One region of the Geodermatophilus sp. SYSU D01186 genome, then DNA from elsewhere that is predicted to be linked to it. Evidence: riboswitches for the same ligand, from Rfam matches in the RefSeq annotation. Region 1 holds a riboswitch; the other holds the start of a gene.

Evidence for each region. A riboswitch is a leader RNA that binds a small molecule or an ion and turns the genes downstream of it on or off. The one in region 1 is predicted to bind thiamine pyrophosphate.
Region 2: another riboswitch for thiamine pyrophosphate. It lies ahead of thiM (hydroxyethylthiazole kinase); the one in region 1 lies ahead of ACI784_RS15805 (ECF transporter S component).

The regions. Positions count from the first base shown of each region.
Region 1 is NZ_JBJGYW010000020.1:72,886-80,420, reverse strand. It holds gene ACI784_RS15830 (SpoIIE family protein phosphatase) at 1-1,066, shown strand, start outside; gene ACI784_RS15825 (ATP-binding protein) at 1,071-1,499, opposite strand; gene ACI784_RS15820 (DUF1697 domain-containing protein) at 1,622-2,155, opposite strand; gene ACI784_RS15815 (energy-coupling factor transporter transmembrane component T family protein) at 2,192-2,959, opposite strand; gene ACI784_RS15810 (ABC transporter ATP-binding protein) at 2,956-4,302, opposite strand; gene ACI784_RS15805 (ECF transporter S component) at 4,374-4,991, opposite strand; TPP riboswitch at 4,989-5,092, opposite strand; gene ACI784_RS15800 (Nramp family divalent metal transporter) at 5,201-6,493, opposite strand; gene ACI784_RS15795 (Mut7-C RNAse domain-containing protein) at 6,602-7,318, opposite strand; gene ACI784_RS15790 (aminotransferase class I/II-fold pyridoxal phosphate-dependent enzyme) at 7,323-7,535, opposite strand, start outside.
Region 2 is NZ_JBJGYW010000003.1:83,963-91,497, forward strand. It holds gene thiD (bifunctional hydroxymethylpyrimidine kinase/phosphomethylpyrimidine kinase) at 1-553, opposite strand, end outside; gene thiE (thiamine phosphate synthase) at 550-1,221, opposite strand; gene thiM (hydroxyethylthiazole kinase) at 1,218-2,015, opposite strand; TPP riboswitch at 2,008-2,102, opposite strand; gene ACI784_RS03140 (DUF4386 domain-containing protein) at 2,128-2,841, opposite strand; gene ACI784_RS03145 (TetR/AcrR family transcriptional regulator) at 2,988-3,701, shown strand; gene ACI784_RS03150 (helicase) at 3,717-5,438, opposite strand; gene ACI784_RS03155 (alpha/beta fold hydrolase) at 5,536-6,396, shown strand; gene pgm (phosphoglucomutase (alpha-D-glucose-1,6-bisphosphate-dependent)) at 6,544-7,535, shown strand, end outside.

The DNA.
Region 1 (7,535 bases):
CTACGCCGACCTGCGGCTGGCCTCGATCCAGCCCGACGCGCCCGTGCTGCGCGCGCTGGGCAGCGGCCGGACGCTGACCGTGGAGGACGTCGGCACGGTGGTGGGCCGCACCCTCCCGCCGGGCGAGGTCCGCGAGGTGTTCTGGCGGCTGGCGCCGCGGTCGGCGGTGACCCTCCCGCTCTCGGCGCGGGGCCGGACCCTCGGCGCGCTGAGCATCTACCGCTCGGCCGACCGGCCGCTGGCCGACGCCGACGACGTGGCCGCCGCGCAGGAGGTCGCCTCGCGCGTGGCCCTCGCGGTGGACGGTGCCCGCCTCTACGAGCAGCAGCGCGGGCTGGCCGCGGGGCTGCAGCGCAGCCTGCTGACCGCTCCGCCGGCGCCGGACTCCGCCGAGATCGTGGTCCGCTACCGGCCCGCGGTGGAGGCCGCCGAGGTGGGCGGCGACTGGTACGACGCCTTCCTGCAGCCCGGCGGGGCGGCGGTGCTGGTCATCGGGGACGTCGTGGGCCACGACACCGCGGCCGCGGCGGCCATGGGCCAGCTGCGCGGGCTGCTGCGCGGCATCGCCTACCGCCAGGGCATCGGTCCGGCGCAGGTGCTCAGCGACCTCGACGCCGCCGTCCAGGGGCTGGGCATGCCCACGATGGCCACCGCCGCCGTGGCCCGCGTGGAGCAGACCCCCGAGCAGCGGGCGGCCGGCCTGACCAGCCTGCGCTGGTCCAACGCCGGGCACCCGCCGCCGCTGCTGCTGCACGACGACGGGCGGGTGGAGGAGCTCGCGGGCAGCCGCCCGGAGCTCATGCTGGGTGTCGACCCGGCCGCGCCGCGCACCGAGAGCGTGGTGACCTTCCGGCGCGGTGCGACCGTGCTCCTGTACACCGACGGCCTCGTCGAGGGCCGCGACCTGCCCCTGGACGACGGCATCGCCCGCCTCCGCACGGCGCTGGAGGAACTGGGCGGCCTGCCGCTGGAGGAGTTCTGCGACGCCGTGATCGAGCGGCTGCGCCCCTCGGGCCCGCAGGACGACATCGCCCTGGTGGCGATCCGCCTCCACCACCAGGACTGAGCCCTCAGGGGGTCAGGACGGCCCACACGTGCTTGGCGCCGGCGGCGGTGTACCAGCCGTGCGCGGTCGCCAGTTCGGCGATCAGGTAGAGGCCCAGCCCGCCCTCGCTGGGGTCGCGCCCCACCGCGGGGGAGGGCGGGGTGCTGACGGCGGCGTCGGAGACCTCGATCAGCCAGCCCTCGCCGGTGGTGCGCACCGCGGCCCGGACGTGGCCCCCGCCGTGGCGCAGCGCGTTGGAGGCCATCTCGTCGAGGGCCAGGATCAGCCGGTCCCGCAGGTCGGCCAGCCCGGGGCAGGCCGCGGTGAGGTGCCGGCGCAGGTCGGCGCGCACGCCGGGCAGCTCCGCGACGGCGACGAGTTCCCAGGTCAGGGCCTCGCAGGCAGGCGGTGGGGTCGCGGACGGCCAGATCGGCCGGGCCGTCTCCCGTGTCACGCCGATGGTCCCCTCACGTGCTCGACATCGCCCGGCAGGCGCAGCGGTGCCCGGCCCGCTGGCGCGCCGAACACCTGCGTATACGCCCGGCGGCGAGCCGCTAAACCTGTCTGTAACCGGTCTCACACGGCCGCCATCTCGGCCAGTCTCCGGACGGTGTTCCAGTTCCGTCCGGTCCCCGCCACGCCGAGCAGGGTGTCCCACTTCCAGGCGCCCAGCGGGGTGTTGCTGATGCCGTCGGGCAGCCACAGGAACAGCTCCCGGCCGGTGACCCGGTACTCGCCGGAGTCGGCCGGCGGCAGCGCCGCCACCCGCCCGGGGTCGGGGGCCCGCGGCAGGAAGGTCACCAGGTACCGGGCCGGGTCGGTGGCCACCGAGCCCAGCGGGTCGGCGGCCACGACGGCGGCCACCTCCGCCCCGGTCCGGACGACGACGGGCACCGCGGCGCCGAACCGCTCACGCACCGCCGTCTCGACGTCCTCGACCAGCTCGGCCTCGCCCAGCGGGCTGTCCAGGACGACGTTGCCGCTGCGCAGGTGGGTGCGCACGTCCCCGTGGCCGCGGGCGGTCAGGACCTCCCGCAGGTCGGCCATCCCGATCTGGCGGGCCCGGCCGACGTTGACGCCGCGCAGCAGGACGACGTAGCGGGTGCCCACGATCGGCACCGTAGCGGCGCGGACGCCGGATCCCGGTCAGCCGAGCAGCGGGTCCCACGTGCCGAGCGCGACACTGGCCCCCACCGCGACGGCGCAGACCGCGGCCGCGGCGGCGACGAACCAGCCGTCGCTGCGCCGGAGCACCGACCCGCGGGCGTTCGTGCGCGGTACCCCGGAGTCGAAGCCGCGGGCGTCCATGGCGGTCGCCAGCCGGGTGCCGCGGCGCAGCGCGGCCACCAGGAGGGCGAAGGCGGTGCCGGTGAGCAGCCGGGCCGCGGCGACCGGGTTCGCCCCGGCGGCCACGCCCCGGGCGCGGCGGGCCGAGCGGATGGTCTCCCACTCCGCGGCCAGCAGCGGCACCAGCCGCAGCGCGGCCAGGGCACCGTAGGCGAACCGGGTGGGCACCCGCCAGTGCACGGTCAGCGCGTCGGCCAGCCGCACCGGGTCGGTGGAGGCCACGAGCAGCACGCCCGGCAGCGCCAGCGCCACCACCCGCAGCCCCCACGTGGCGCCGCTGAGCCACGCGGCCGCGCCGTCCAGCGCACCGAAGGCGACGTTGACCCACGCCACGCCGGCCGCGCTCAGCAGCAGCGGCCAGGTGCGGCGCAGCACCTCCCGGGGGCGGGTGAGCCCGGCGGCCGGGAACAGGGCGAGCTCCGCGGCGAGGACGACGGCGGGGGTGACCGGGTCGCCGCTGACCAGCAGCACCGCGGTGAGCAGGGCGATGGCGGTCAGCTGGGCGACCGGGTTGACCGCCGACAGCGGGACGGGCCGGGCCGGGCCGAGCGCGAGCGGCGCGGTCACGGCACGGCCACCGGTGCGCCGAGGGGGAGGACGTCGTCGGCCAGCGCGGCGACGACGGCGGCGTCGTGGGTGACCAGGCACAGCGCCCGGTCGCCGTTCTGCTGCTCGGCCAGGAGCGCGACCAGCTCGGCCCAGGTGTCGCGGTCCTGGCCGAAGGTCGGCTCGTCGAGGACCAGCACCCGCGGCCGGGTGGCCAGCGCCGTGGCGACCGACAGCCGCCGCTGCTGGCCGCCGGAGAGCGTGAACGGGTTGGCCTCGGCCAGCGGGGCCAGCCCGAGCCGCTCGAGCAGCTCCTCGGCGGTGGCGTGGGCCTGCGCGGCGCCCGCACCGGACCGCAGCGGCCCCAGGGACAGCTCGTCGCGCACCCGGCCGGTGAGGAACTGGTGCTCCGGGTGCTGGAACACCGTCCCGATCCGCTCCACCAGCTCCGCCGCCGGCCAGCGCGACGGCGGCCGGCCGGGGCGGCGCAGGCCCGCAGTGAGCACCGGCGCAGCGGCCACCCGTCCGGTGGTGGGCGCGCGCAGCCCGGCCAGCAGCAGGGCCAGCGTGGACTTGCCGGTGCCGTTGGGGCCGGTCACCGCCAGGGTGCGGCCGGCGCGCAGGACGGCGTCGGTCGGGGGCAGCGCGGGGACGGCGGACTCCCGGTGGGTGTACCCGGCGGCCTCGGCGGCCAGCAACGGCTCCCCGGGCGGGTGCGGGCAGCGGTCGGGGAACCGCAGCGGGGCCGGCGTCCACCCGGGACCGTGCTCGACGGTCCCCCCGCCCGGCAGCAGCTCCACGACCCGGTCCACCAGCGGCAGCCACGCCTCGACGTCGTGGTCGACGACGACCAGCGTGGCGCCGCGGCCGGCGACGGCCCGGGTGACCGCGCCGCGGACCAGCGCGGCGCCGGCCGGGTCGAGCTGGGCGGTCGGCTCGTCGAGCAGCAGCAGCCCGGGCCGCGGGGCGAGCGCGCCGGCCAGCACCAGCCGCTGCTTCTGCCCGCCGGACAGTGCCCCGGTCGGCCGGTCCCGCCCCAGGTCGAAGCCGACCGCGTCCAGCGCCGCGTCGACGGCGGGCCAGATCACGGTGGGGGGCGTGCCGGCGTTCTCCAGCCCGAACGCGACGTCGTCCCCGGCGCGGGTCATGACCAGCTGCGCGTCGGGGTCCTGGAAGACCATGCCGACCCGCTGCCGCCGCCGGTCGGGCGGGGCGCCGTCGACGGTCAGCACGCCGTCGGCGTCCCCGCTCTCCGGGTCCAGCAGGCCGCCCAGCGCCCGCAGCAGCGTCGACTTGCCCGACCCGGAGGCGCCGGTGAGCAGCACCCGCTCACCGGGGTCGATCCGCAGGTCGACGTCCCGCACCGCCCAGGCCCGCCGCGTGGCGTGCCGGAAACCCCACCCGGCCAGCGCGACGGCGGCCGGGCCGGTGCCGCTCAGTGCCGGGTGCGGCCGGAGGCGAACGACGACAGGGCGCCGCTGGCCGCCAGCGCCCGGGTGAGCAGCACGCTTCCGACGCCGGCGACGACCGTGGTGCCGGCGACGACGAGGACGACGTAGGTCGTCTTCCAGCCCCCGGTCCAGTCCGGGTAGTAGTAGAGGAGGTCGAGGACGGCGGCCATCGCACCGGCCAGCGCCGCCGACAGCAGCGCCGGCACCCAGCCGAACCAGCGGTACCGGAACGCGGCGAACCCGGCCTCGCCGGCCAGGCCCTGCAGGATGCCGTAGACGATCGTCGTCGTCCCCCAGGCGGAGCCGAGCAGCGCGGAGACGACGGCCGCGATCAGCTCGGCGAACAGCCCCGCGCCCGGCTTGCGGACCACGAGCGGCGCGAGTACCGCCGGGACCAGCCAGACGCCGTACATGAAGGCCTGCCCGGGCGGGAAGGCGGCGAACGCCGCCCCGGTGCCCGCCCACAGCAGGCCCCAGGCCCAGAAGACGACGCCGAAGGCGACGCCGAGGACGGCGGTGACGACGATGTCGACGGTGCGCCAGCGGCTGGGACGCCCCCGGGTGGGCGCAGCCGACGACGGACGGACGGCCTGCTCGGCCATGGTCTTCCTCCAGACTCCCTGCGCCGGCATGACCCGGATCAGGTTCGAGGGTCTGCGGGATCCCGCACTCTCAGCGCCGAAGCGCTCCCCTGCTGTGTGTTCGGTTGTGCCGCCCAGCGTAGCCCCTCGCCGAACACGCGATCATGGCGCCGTGACCACCGGAGGCGGCTCCGGAGTGGTCACGACGCCATGATCGGCGGGAAGGCGCCTCAGCCGAGGGCGAAGCCCAGGAGCAGGTGCCCGTTGAGCCCGATGATCAGCGCCGCGACGACCGCGCCGGCGACCGTGGTGACCGGCCGGTTCACCCAGGAGCCCATCACCGCGCGGCGGGAGGTCAGCCACAGCAGCGGGACGAGCGCGAACGGGATGCCGAAGGAGAGGACCACCTGCGACCAGACCAGCGCCGTCGTCGGGTCCCCGCCCAGCACGAGCACCGCGAGCGCCGGGGCGAGGGTGATCAGCCGACGGGCCAGCACCGGGATGGAGCGGCGCAGGAACCCCGCCATGACCACCTGCCCGGCGTGGGTGCCGACCGAGGAGGAGGCGAAGCCCGAGGCCAGCAGCGCGACGGCGAAGGCCAGCGCCGCGCCGGTGCCCAGCTGGTCGCCGAGCCCGGCGTGCACGCTCTCCAGCGACGCGATGCCGTCGTCGGCGGTGAACAGCTGCGCGGCGATGACCAGCATCGCGGCGTTGACCAGCCCGGCCAGGCCCATGGCCACGAGGACGTCGATCCGCTGGGCCTTCAGCAGCCGGCGGCGGCCGCTCTCGGTGCGCCCGGCGGTGACGACGTCGCCGTATCGGCCGGGGGTGAGTGCCGAGTGCACGTAGATGACGTGCGGCATCACCGTGGCGCCCAGGATGCCGGTGGCCAGCAGCAGGCTCTCCGAGCCGGAGAACGACGGCACCATGCCCGCCGCGACCCCGCCGGCGTCGACGCCGGAGCTGACCAGCGTGTAGCCGAAGCCCAGGCCGATGACCAGCAGCAGCCCGGCGATCACCCGCTCGAACGGCCGGTGCCCGCGGGACTGCGCCGCGAGCAGCACGAACGCGACGACGGCGGTGATGACCCCGCCGACCGGCAGCGGCACCCCGAACAGCAGGTACAGCGCCACCGCGCCGCCGACGATCTCGGCCAGGTCGGTCGCGATGGCGACCGCCTCGGCCTGCACCCACAGCCCCCGGGCGACCGGGCGGGGCAGGTTCTCCCGGCAGAGGGTGGCCAGGTCCCGGCCGGTCGCCAGCCCGAGCTTGGCGGTCAGCGACTGGATGAGCATCGCCATGAGGTTCGCCGCGACGATCACCCACAGCAGCGTGTAGCCGAACGAGGCGCCGCCGGAGAAGTTGGTCGCGAAGTTGCCCGGGTCGACGTAGGCCACCGCGGCCACGAACGCCGGCCCCAGCAGCGGCCAGATCCGGCGGCGGCTGCCCGGGGCCGGCCTCCGATCCGGCGAGCCGACCAGGGTGGTCGGGAGGACGGCGGCCTCGGTCTTCGACAGGTACACGGGGGCCTCGCAGCGGTGCGACGGGTGGATGAGCGCTCCTCGCTGTGCCCGCGCGCCCTGACACGCCGGGGCCAACGTGTGGCCCCCGCGGGCCGAGGTGAGGCTGTCCTACGCGGTACCGCCGTCCCGCCGCTCGGCGGCCGCGACGACCGCCCCGATCCGGCGGGCGTGCGCGCCGCGCCAGTAGAGCCGGTCGCAGGCCGGGCAGCGCGAGAACTCGTCGTAGGTGCGGCGGGTGCCCGCCGGCAGCCGGTCGGCGACCTCGGCCTTGGCCACCGGGGTCAGGCGCGCGCCGCAGGCGGTGCACCGGGTGAGCGGGGCCAGCGGGGGAGCGAACCGGTCGAGGACGTCGGCCAGCTGGTCGTCGGGCCGGCTGCCGCGCACCAGGGCGCCGCGTCCGAGTGCCCGGCGCATGAGCAGCCCGCGGTCCTGGGTGAGCAGGGCCCGGCCCTCGGCGTTCGCGCGCTCGACCAGCTCCGGGTCGTCGGCGTCGTTGGACCACGCGGCGTCCACACCGAGCAGCCGCAACCGGCGGGCGAGGGCGCCCAGCCCGACGTCCAGCAGGAAGCCACCGGGCGGGGCCGGCTGGGGCCGCGGCACGGGGACGACGTCCACCACGCCGTCCGGGTGCGCGCGGTCCTCCGGCCGGGCCGGGACGCCGTCCAGCCGCAGCCCGCCCACCTCGGTCGGCGGGACGCCGGCGGCCCGCAGCACGTGCCCCAGCGTGGCGTCCGGGTCGAAGGCCAGCCGCCGCTCGCGGGACGGGCGGTCCCTCGGGCGGAGGAGGAAGGCCAGCTCCGGCGGCACCCGGACGACGACGGCCATCGACTCACGCGACGACGCGGAGGGTCTCCATCGACGGGTCCGCGGCGTCCGGGACGAGCATCCCGGCCCGCACCCCCGTGGTCAGGTGGTCCACGGCGTCCTGGCTGATCCGCTCGCCGGGCGCCAGCACCGGCACGCCCGGCGGGTACGGGCTGACCAGCTCGGCGGCCACCCGCCCGACCGCCTCGGCCGCGGGGACCTGCTCGACGCGGGAGAA
Region 2 (7,535 bases), on a different contig from region 1:
GCAGCACCGCCCGCGGGCCCAGCGCCAGCAGCGCCTCGCCCTGCCCGACCAGCCCGTCGACGTCGGTCGCGGGCGCGGCGTCCAGCAGCGCCGCCGCCTCGGGGACGTTGGGCGTGACGAGGTCGGCGAGCGGCAGCAGGGTGGTGCGGACGGCGTCCACCGCCGACTCGTCGATCAGCCGGTGGCCGCTGGTCGACACCATGACCGGGTCGCAGACGACCGGGCCGGCGGGGCGGGCGGCCAGGACGCCGGCCACTGCGGCGACCACCTCCGCCGTCCCGAGCATGCCGAGCTTGGTGGCGGCGACGGGGACGTCGTCGAGCAGCGTGTGCAGTTGCTGGGCGACGAACTCCGCCGGTACCGGGTGCACGCCGGTCACGCCGCGGGTGTTCTGCGCGGTGAGGGCGGTCAGCACCGCCGTCCCGTAGGCCCCGAGGGCGCTGAAGGTCTTGAGGTCGGCCTGGATGCCGGCCCCGCCGCTGGGGTCGCTGCCGGCCACGGTGAGCGCGACCGGTACCCCGGCCCGCCGCGGGGGCGCGTCCGGCGCGGTCACCGGTGCGCCCCCGCGGCCCGGCCGGCGGCGATCCCGGTCCGCAGGGCGCGAGCCGCCGCCTCCGGGTCGGACGCGGCGCAGATCGCGGACACCACGCAGATCCCGTCGACCCCGGTGCGGGCCACGTCGGCCGCCCGGCCGGCGTCGATGCCCCCGATCGCCACCGCGGCCAGGCCACCGGCACGGGCGGCGGTCGCCAGCGCGGCGGCGCCCGCGAGCCCCAGCCCCGGAGCGGCGTCCGGCTTCGTGGGGGTGGCCCACACCGGGCTCAGCCCGACGACGTCCACGGTGCCCGCGGGCAGGGCCAGCGCCGCGTCGAGTTCCGCCGCCGAGGAGACGCTCACCCCGAGCAGCCGGTCCGGCCCGAGCAGCGCGCGGGTCTCCCCCGGCGGCAGGTCGTCCTGTCCCACGTGCGCGCCGTCGGCGCCGGCGACCACGGCGACGTCCACCGCGTCGTTGACCACCACCGCCACGTCCGGCCGGTCGGCGAGCGCCGTCTGCACCGCCCGGGTGAGCGCCAGCAGCTCCCGGCGGGAGGCGGTCTTGTCGCGCACCTGGACGGCGGTGACCCCGCCGGCCACCGCGGCGCGGACGACGTCGGCGACCGGCCGCGGGTGGCACAGCGCGGTGTCGGTGACCAGGTAGAGGGTGGGGTCGAAGCGGGTCACCGGGAACCCCGGATGTCGGCGCCGGCCAGGGAGTCGCCGTCCAGGGCGTCGAGCGCGTCCAGCCACGCGGGCGCGAAGGTGCCCGGGCCGTCGGCGAGGTCGGCGGCGACCTCGGCGGCCAGCGCCACGTGGGCGTGGGCGGCGACGGTGCCGGTGAGGGCGTCGCCGGTGGCGGCGACGTAGGCGGCGACCAGCGCACCGAGGGCGCACCCGGCACCGGTGGTGCGGGTCAGCAGTTCCGAGCCGCCGCCCACGCGGACCGTCCGCCGCCCGTCGGTGACCAGGTCGACCTCGCCGCTGACGGCCACCACCCCACCGGTCCGGCGGGCCAGGTCGGCCGCGGCCGGGGCCGCGGCGTCGGTGCCGGCGGTGCTGTCCACCCCGCGGCCGCCGCTGCCCGCGCCGGCCAGCGCCATCACCTCGGAGGCGTTGCCGCGGACCACCGTGGGCCGCAGCCCGACCAGCTCGGTGGCCAGCTCGGTGCGGAAGACCAGGCCGCCGACGGCGACCGGGTCCAGGACCCACGGCGTCCCGGCGGCGGCCGCCGACCGGGCGGCCAGGCGCATCGCCTCGGCGGTGCGGGCGTTCACCGTGCCCACGTTGACCAGCACGGCGGAGGCGACGGCCGCGAAGTCGGCGGCCTCCTCCGGGGCGTCGACCATGGCCGGCGCCGCGCCGGCGGCCAGCAGGGCGTTGGCGGTGAGGGTCTGCACGACCGTGTTGGTCAGGCAGTGCACCAGGGGGGTGGTGGCGCGCAGGGCCGCCCGGGCCGCGCGCAGGTCGTCGGCATCCACGCCGTGACATCCCTTCGCCAGTACGAACTGGAGCAGGTTCGACGGGTGTGCTCTCAGTCCCCTGCGGGGACACCCCGTGTCACTTCCGCCGCCGAACCTAACAGCCGGGCCCTCAGACCGCGGCGGTCACCGCGGGCCGCGCGACCGGGACGGCCGGGCGGGGCGACGGCCGGAAGCCCCTGGCGATGAGGACGGCGGCGAGGCTCATCTCCCAGACGGTGACGGGGAGGGCGGCGACCATGCCCCACACGGAGACCTGCTCGTAGAGGCCGAACAGGATCGCGGTGGACGACGCGAAGACGACCGGTCCGCCCACGATCCCGAGGACGGCGATCCAGCGCGGCACGAGCCGGGACCGGTACACGAGGACGGCGAGCAGCAGGCTGTTCACCCCGATGACGAGGCCGGGGCCCAGCAGGAACGTCCGGTCGTGCAGGGCGACCAGCGACCGCGCGACCGCCAGCAGCCCGGCGTCGTCCGTGCCGGCCGCGGGGTCCTGCCGCAGGGTGACCACGGACAGGAGGCTGACGACGCCGACGACGATGAGCGCGGCCTCGAGCAGCCGGCCGCAGACGTAGGCCAGCGCCATGCCCTCGCCGTGCCGCTTGACCACCGGGTACAGCGTGACCGCGGTGCCGATGCACGAGGCGGCGAGCACGACCTCGAGGAAGCCGCCCCACAGCACGTGGGTGTCGGCACCGGCGCCCAGGACGTAGCCCGGGTCGCCCAGCACCGGCTGGTACAGCGCCAGCGCCACGACCGCGGTCACCGCGGCCACCACGAAGAACGTCCCCGCGACGACCGCGGTCCCTCTGTCCGTGCTCATGTCGTTCCCTCCCGGCCGAGGTGTACGGCGTACACCGATGCCGGAGACGGTAGGTGTACGTCGTACACCGGTCAAGGGCTAGGCTCGTCAGGGTGGCCTCGGCGGGGAGCTCGTCGGGGCGAGCTCGTCGGTGGGAGGGAGCCGCGATGCCCCAGCAGGCAGCCGGCGCGCGGCGCGTCCCGCTCAGCCGGGAGCGGGTGCTGCGCGCCGCGGTCCAGCTGGCCGACGAGGCCGGGATCGACGCGGTCAGCATGCGGCGGCTCGCCCAGGAGCTGGGGGTCGTGCCGATGGCGCTGTACAAGCACGTCGCCTCGAAGGAGGAGCTGCTCGACGGCATGGTCGACGTCGTCATCGGCGAGTTCGAGGCGCCCGACCCGTCGCTGGACTGGCGGACGGCGGTGCGCGAGCGGGTGCTCTCCGCGCGGCGGGCGGTGCTGCGGCACCCGTGGGCGCGGCAGGCCATCGAGTCCCGCACCCGCCGGACGCCCGCCGTCCTCGGCTACATGGACGCCGTGACCGGCACGTTCCGGGCGGGGGGCTTCTCCGCCGACCTGACCCACCACGTGATGCACGCGCTGGGCAACCGCATCTGGGGCTTCAGCCCGGAGCTGTTCGACGAGGCGCCCGGTGCGGACGCGCCGGCTCCCACCCCGGAGGAGCAGGCGGCCATGGCGGCGGAGTTCGCCCAGCGGTACCCGCACATCCTCGAGATCGCCGTGGCCGCGAACGAGGGCCCCGGGGCCGGGTCCGGCTGCGACGAGCAGTTCGAGTTCGAGTTCGCCCTCGACCTGCTGCTGGACGGGTTCGACCGGCTGCGACAGCAGGGCTGGAGCTCTCGGCCGGCCTCCGTGCCCGGCTGACGGGACCGGACGGGCTCAGGCGTCGGTCAGCGCCGTGGCCGGCAGCCAGTCGGCGTCCAGCAACTCGGCGATCTCCTGCAGGGACGACGTGTCCGCGCCGGCGGTCGACCCGCTGACCGCCAGCCGCTCCACCATCACGCGGGCGACCTGCTCCTCCACGGTGTCCTCCGCGAAGGCGACCCGCCACGGGGAGACCTGGCCGTCGCGGTGCGTGCGGCCGGTGACCTGCCGGGCCTGGATGCCGGAGAACCGCGGCTGGTGGAACAGCCCGACCCGCGGGGTGGCCGAGGCGGCGGACCCGCTCGGCAGCAGCTCGCCGGCGTGCAGGCTGATGGAGGCGGTCACGGTGAACACGCACACCGGCGCGGCGCCGGTCTGGAAGCGCAGCCGCTCGGCCTCGACGTCGAACCGGTCGCGGCCGTAGATGGCGGCGACGGGGATCCCGGAGTCGAGCAGGGCCTCGCGGATCGGGTCGGCCGCCGTCTCGACGAACTCCACCGAGACGGCCACCTGCCGCTCGGCCTCCACCTGCGCCCTGACCCAGTCGACCGTCGCCTGCGCGCGGATCAGGCCGGCCTTCTGCCGGAACCGCAGCAGCGCCGCCCGGCCGCGGGCGCTCTGCCGGGCGCGCCGGGCCAGTTGCATCTCGGTCCGGAACTCCTGCCACTCGGAGTCGTAGGCGGACCGCTCGGCGGGGGTCAGTGCGACCGGCGTCCCGGTCACCGACACCGGCCCCCAGGGCGCCGGCCGGTGCAGCGTCGCCGGTGGGGTGCCGTCGGCGAGCCACCCCTGCAGCCGGGCGAGGTCGGCGCGGCGCTCGTCGGCGTCCTCGGTCCAGGCCCAGCCGTAGCGGCCGCGTTCCACGTGGAACCCGTGCTCGGCCAGCCGGCCGGGCAGGTCGGACCAGGCGCGCAGCGGCTCGCCGTGCCGCTGCGCGAACTGCGGCGCGAGGTACGGCAGCTCCAGCGGTGTGTGCGCGGGGGTGGCGGTCGCGGCGATGACGAACGGCGCGTCCTTGACCCGGCCGGCGCCGGAGACGGCCTTCCAGTGCTTCCACCGCTGGGTCGTGGTGTGCCGGACCATGTGTGCCTCGTCGGCGATCACCACGTCGAACCGGAGCTTGGCGACCTTGGCCAGGCGGTCCCAGGTGGTGACGCACCAGCGCAGCCCGCCGTCCCCGAACCCGGCGATCGAGCGCGTCCAGTGCGGGATGGTGATCGCGGCGGGGCGGTCCGCGACGACGAGCACGGTGCGGCCGCCGCGCTGCGCCGCGACCTCGCGCGCGGCGAGGACCGCGGTGCCGGTCTTGCCGACGCCGGGGTCGTCACCGAGCAGGAACACGCGGTGCCCGGCCTTCGCGGAGGCGGCGATCGCCGCGGCGCCGGTGAGCTGCTCGTCGCGCGGCTGCATCGGGCGGCCGGCGGGGATCGGACGCGGCATCGGGTTGAGCTCGTCCTCGAGGAACCGCTCGAAGGTGTACGGCGCGGGGGCGTGGGGCGCCAGCTCCGGCGGCAGCCCGCGGCCGACGTACACGTGGGCCTGCAGGTCCGGGCGCCACTGGGCGCCGGGCGCCGGCGCGCGGAACGGGACGGCGAGCACCCACACCCGCTCCCCCGGCCCGGCGACCGGCGGCTCCGGGGCAGGCTTCGCGGCGCGGCGGGCCGGTGGCTTGCGGCGGGTGGCGGTCGTGCTGCGGGTGGTGGACCGGGTCGTCGTCCGGCGGCGCCGTCCGGGCATGGGTGCGCTCTCCTTCGTCGGCGCCGAGGGCGACCGGTGACTTCGTCGGCCGTCGACGGTAGGTGGGGAGGCCGCGGGGATCTGGTGGAATCGCCGGGTGACGACGAACTCCGACGAGCGGCTGCACGCCCGGACGCTGGGGGACGCCGGCCCGCGGGTGGTGTTCGTGCACGGGTTGTTCGGCCAGGGGAAGAACTGGACGACGATCGCCAAGGGGCTCTCGGCCGACCACCGCGTCACCCTGCTCGACCTGCCCAACCACGGGCACTCGCCGTGGACCGACCGCGTCGACTACGTCGACATGACCGGGATGGTCGCGGCGGAGCTCGAGTCGTTCGGCGAGCCGGTGACCCTCGTCGGGCACTCGATGGGCGGCAAGGTCGCGATGCAGCTCGCGCTGCGCCACCCGGAGCTGCTGCGCGCCCTCGTCGTCGTCGACATCGCGCCCACGGAGTACCCCGTGTCCGGCGGCCGCACCGACGACGAGGACGAGGAGGCCTCCCCGTTCGGCGCGTACATCGCCGCGATGCGGGCCCTCGACCTCGACGCGCTCACCAGCCGCGAGGACGCCGACGCCGCGCTGCGCTCCGCCGTCCCGAGCCGGATGGTGCGCTCGTTCCTGCTGCAGAGCCTGGTCCGCGAGGGGCTCGGCGAGGGCGGCGGCTGGCGGTGGCGGCTGAACCTGGAGCTGCTCGAGCGCGACCTCGGCGAGCTCCGCGGCTTCCCCGAGCCGCCGCCGGGGGCGCGGTACGACGGGCCGGTGCTGTGGATCGCCGGGGCCAACTCGCACTACGTCCTGCCCGAGGACCGGGAGCGCATGGACCGGCTGTGCCCGAACACCCGGCTGGTGCGGGTCAAGAACGCCGGGCACTGGGTGCACTCCGAGCAGCCGGAGGTGTTCCTCGAGACGCTCAAGCGCTTCCTCGCCGCGGTCGAGGGGCGGGACGGCACCGCCTGAGGGGGGGTGCCGGTCGAGCGGCAGGTGCTCGGCCGGCGCTCCCGGTACCGAGCGACCACACCGTCCGGCCCGGCCCTCCACGCGGACGGCCGGCGCCGCCGTGTCCACCGGTCGCGACCGGGGTGGGTCCGGGCCAAGATCGGCGACATGACCGACCCCCGCGCAGGACAGCCGGCCCGGCCGGACGACCTCATCGACGTCGCCTCGCTGGTCACCGCGTACTACACGTTGGAGCCCGACCCGTCGGACCCGGCGCAGCAGGTGGTGTTCGGTACCAGCGGTCACCGCGGGTCGGCGTTCGACGCGGCCTTCAACGAGGCGCACATCCTCGCCACCACGCAGGCGATCTGCGAGTACCGCACGGCGCAGGGCTACGACGGGCCCCTGTTCGTCGGCCGCGACACGCACGCGCTGTCCGAGCCGGCCTGGGCCAGCGCGCTGGAGGTGCTCGCCGCCAACGACGTGACCGTGCTGGTCGACGCCGCCGACCGGTACACCCCCACCCCGGCGGTCAGCCACGCGATCCTGCAGGCCAACCGGGGGAAGAGCTCCGGGCTCGCCGACGGCATCGTCGTCACCCCGTCGCACAACCCGCCCCGCGACGGCGGGTTCAAGTACAACCCGCCGTCCGGCGGGCCGGCCGACACCGACGCGACGAAGACGATCGCCGACCGCGCCAACGAGCTGCTGCGGGCCGGGCTGGAGGGTGTGCAGCGGATCCCGTTCCGCCGGGCCCGCGCGGCGGCTGCGGCGCACGACTTCCTCGGCGACTACGTCGACGACCTGCCGTCGGTCCTGGACGTCGACGCGATCCGGTCGGCCGGCGTGCGGATCGGCGCGGATCCCCTCGGCGGCGCGAGCGTCGACTACTGGGCCGCCATCGCCGATCGGCACCGCCTCGACCTCACCGTCGTCAACCCGCTGGTCGACCCGACCTGGCGGTTCATGACGCTGGACTGGGACGGCAAGATCCGCATGGACTGCTCCTCCCCCAGTGCGATGGCCTCGCTCATCGGCAAGCGCGCCGACTACGCGATCGCGACGGGCAACGACGCCGACGCCGACCGGCACGGCATCGTCACCCCGGACGGCGGGCTGATGAACCCCAACCACTTCCTCGCCGTGGCGATCTCCTACCT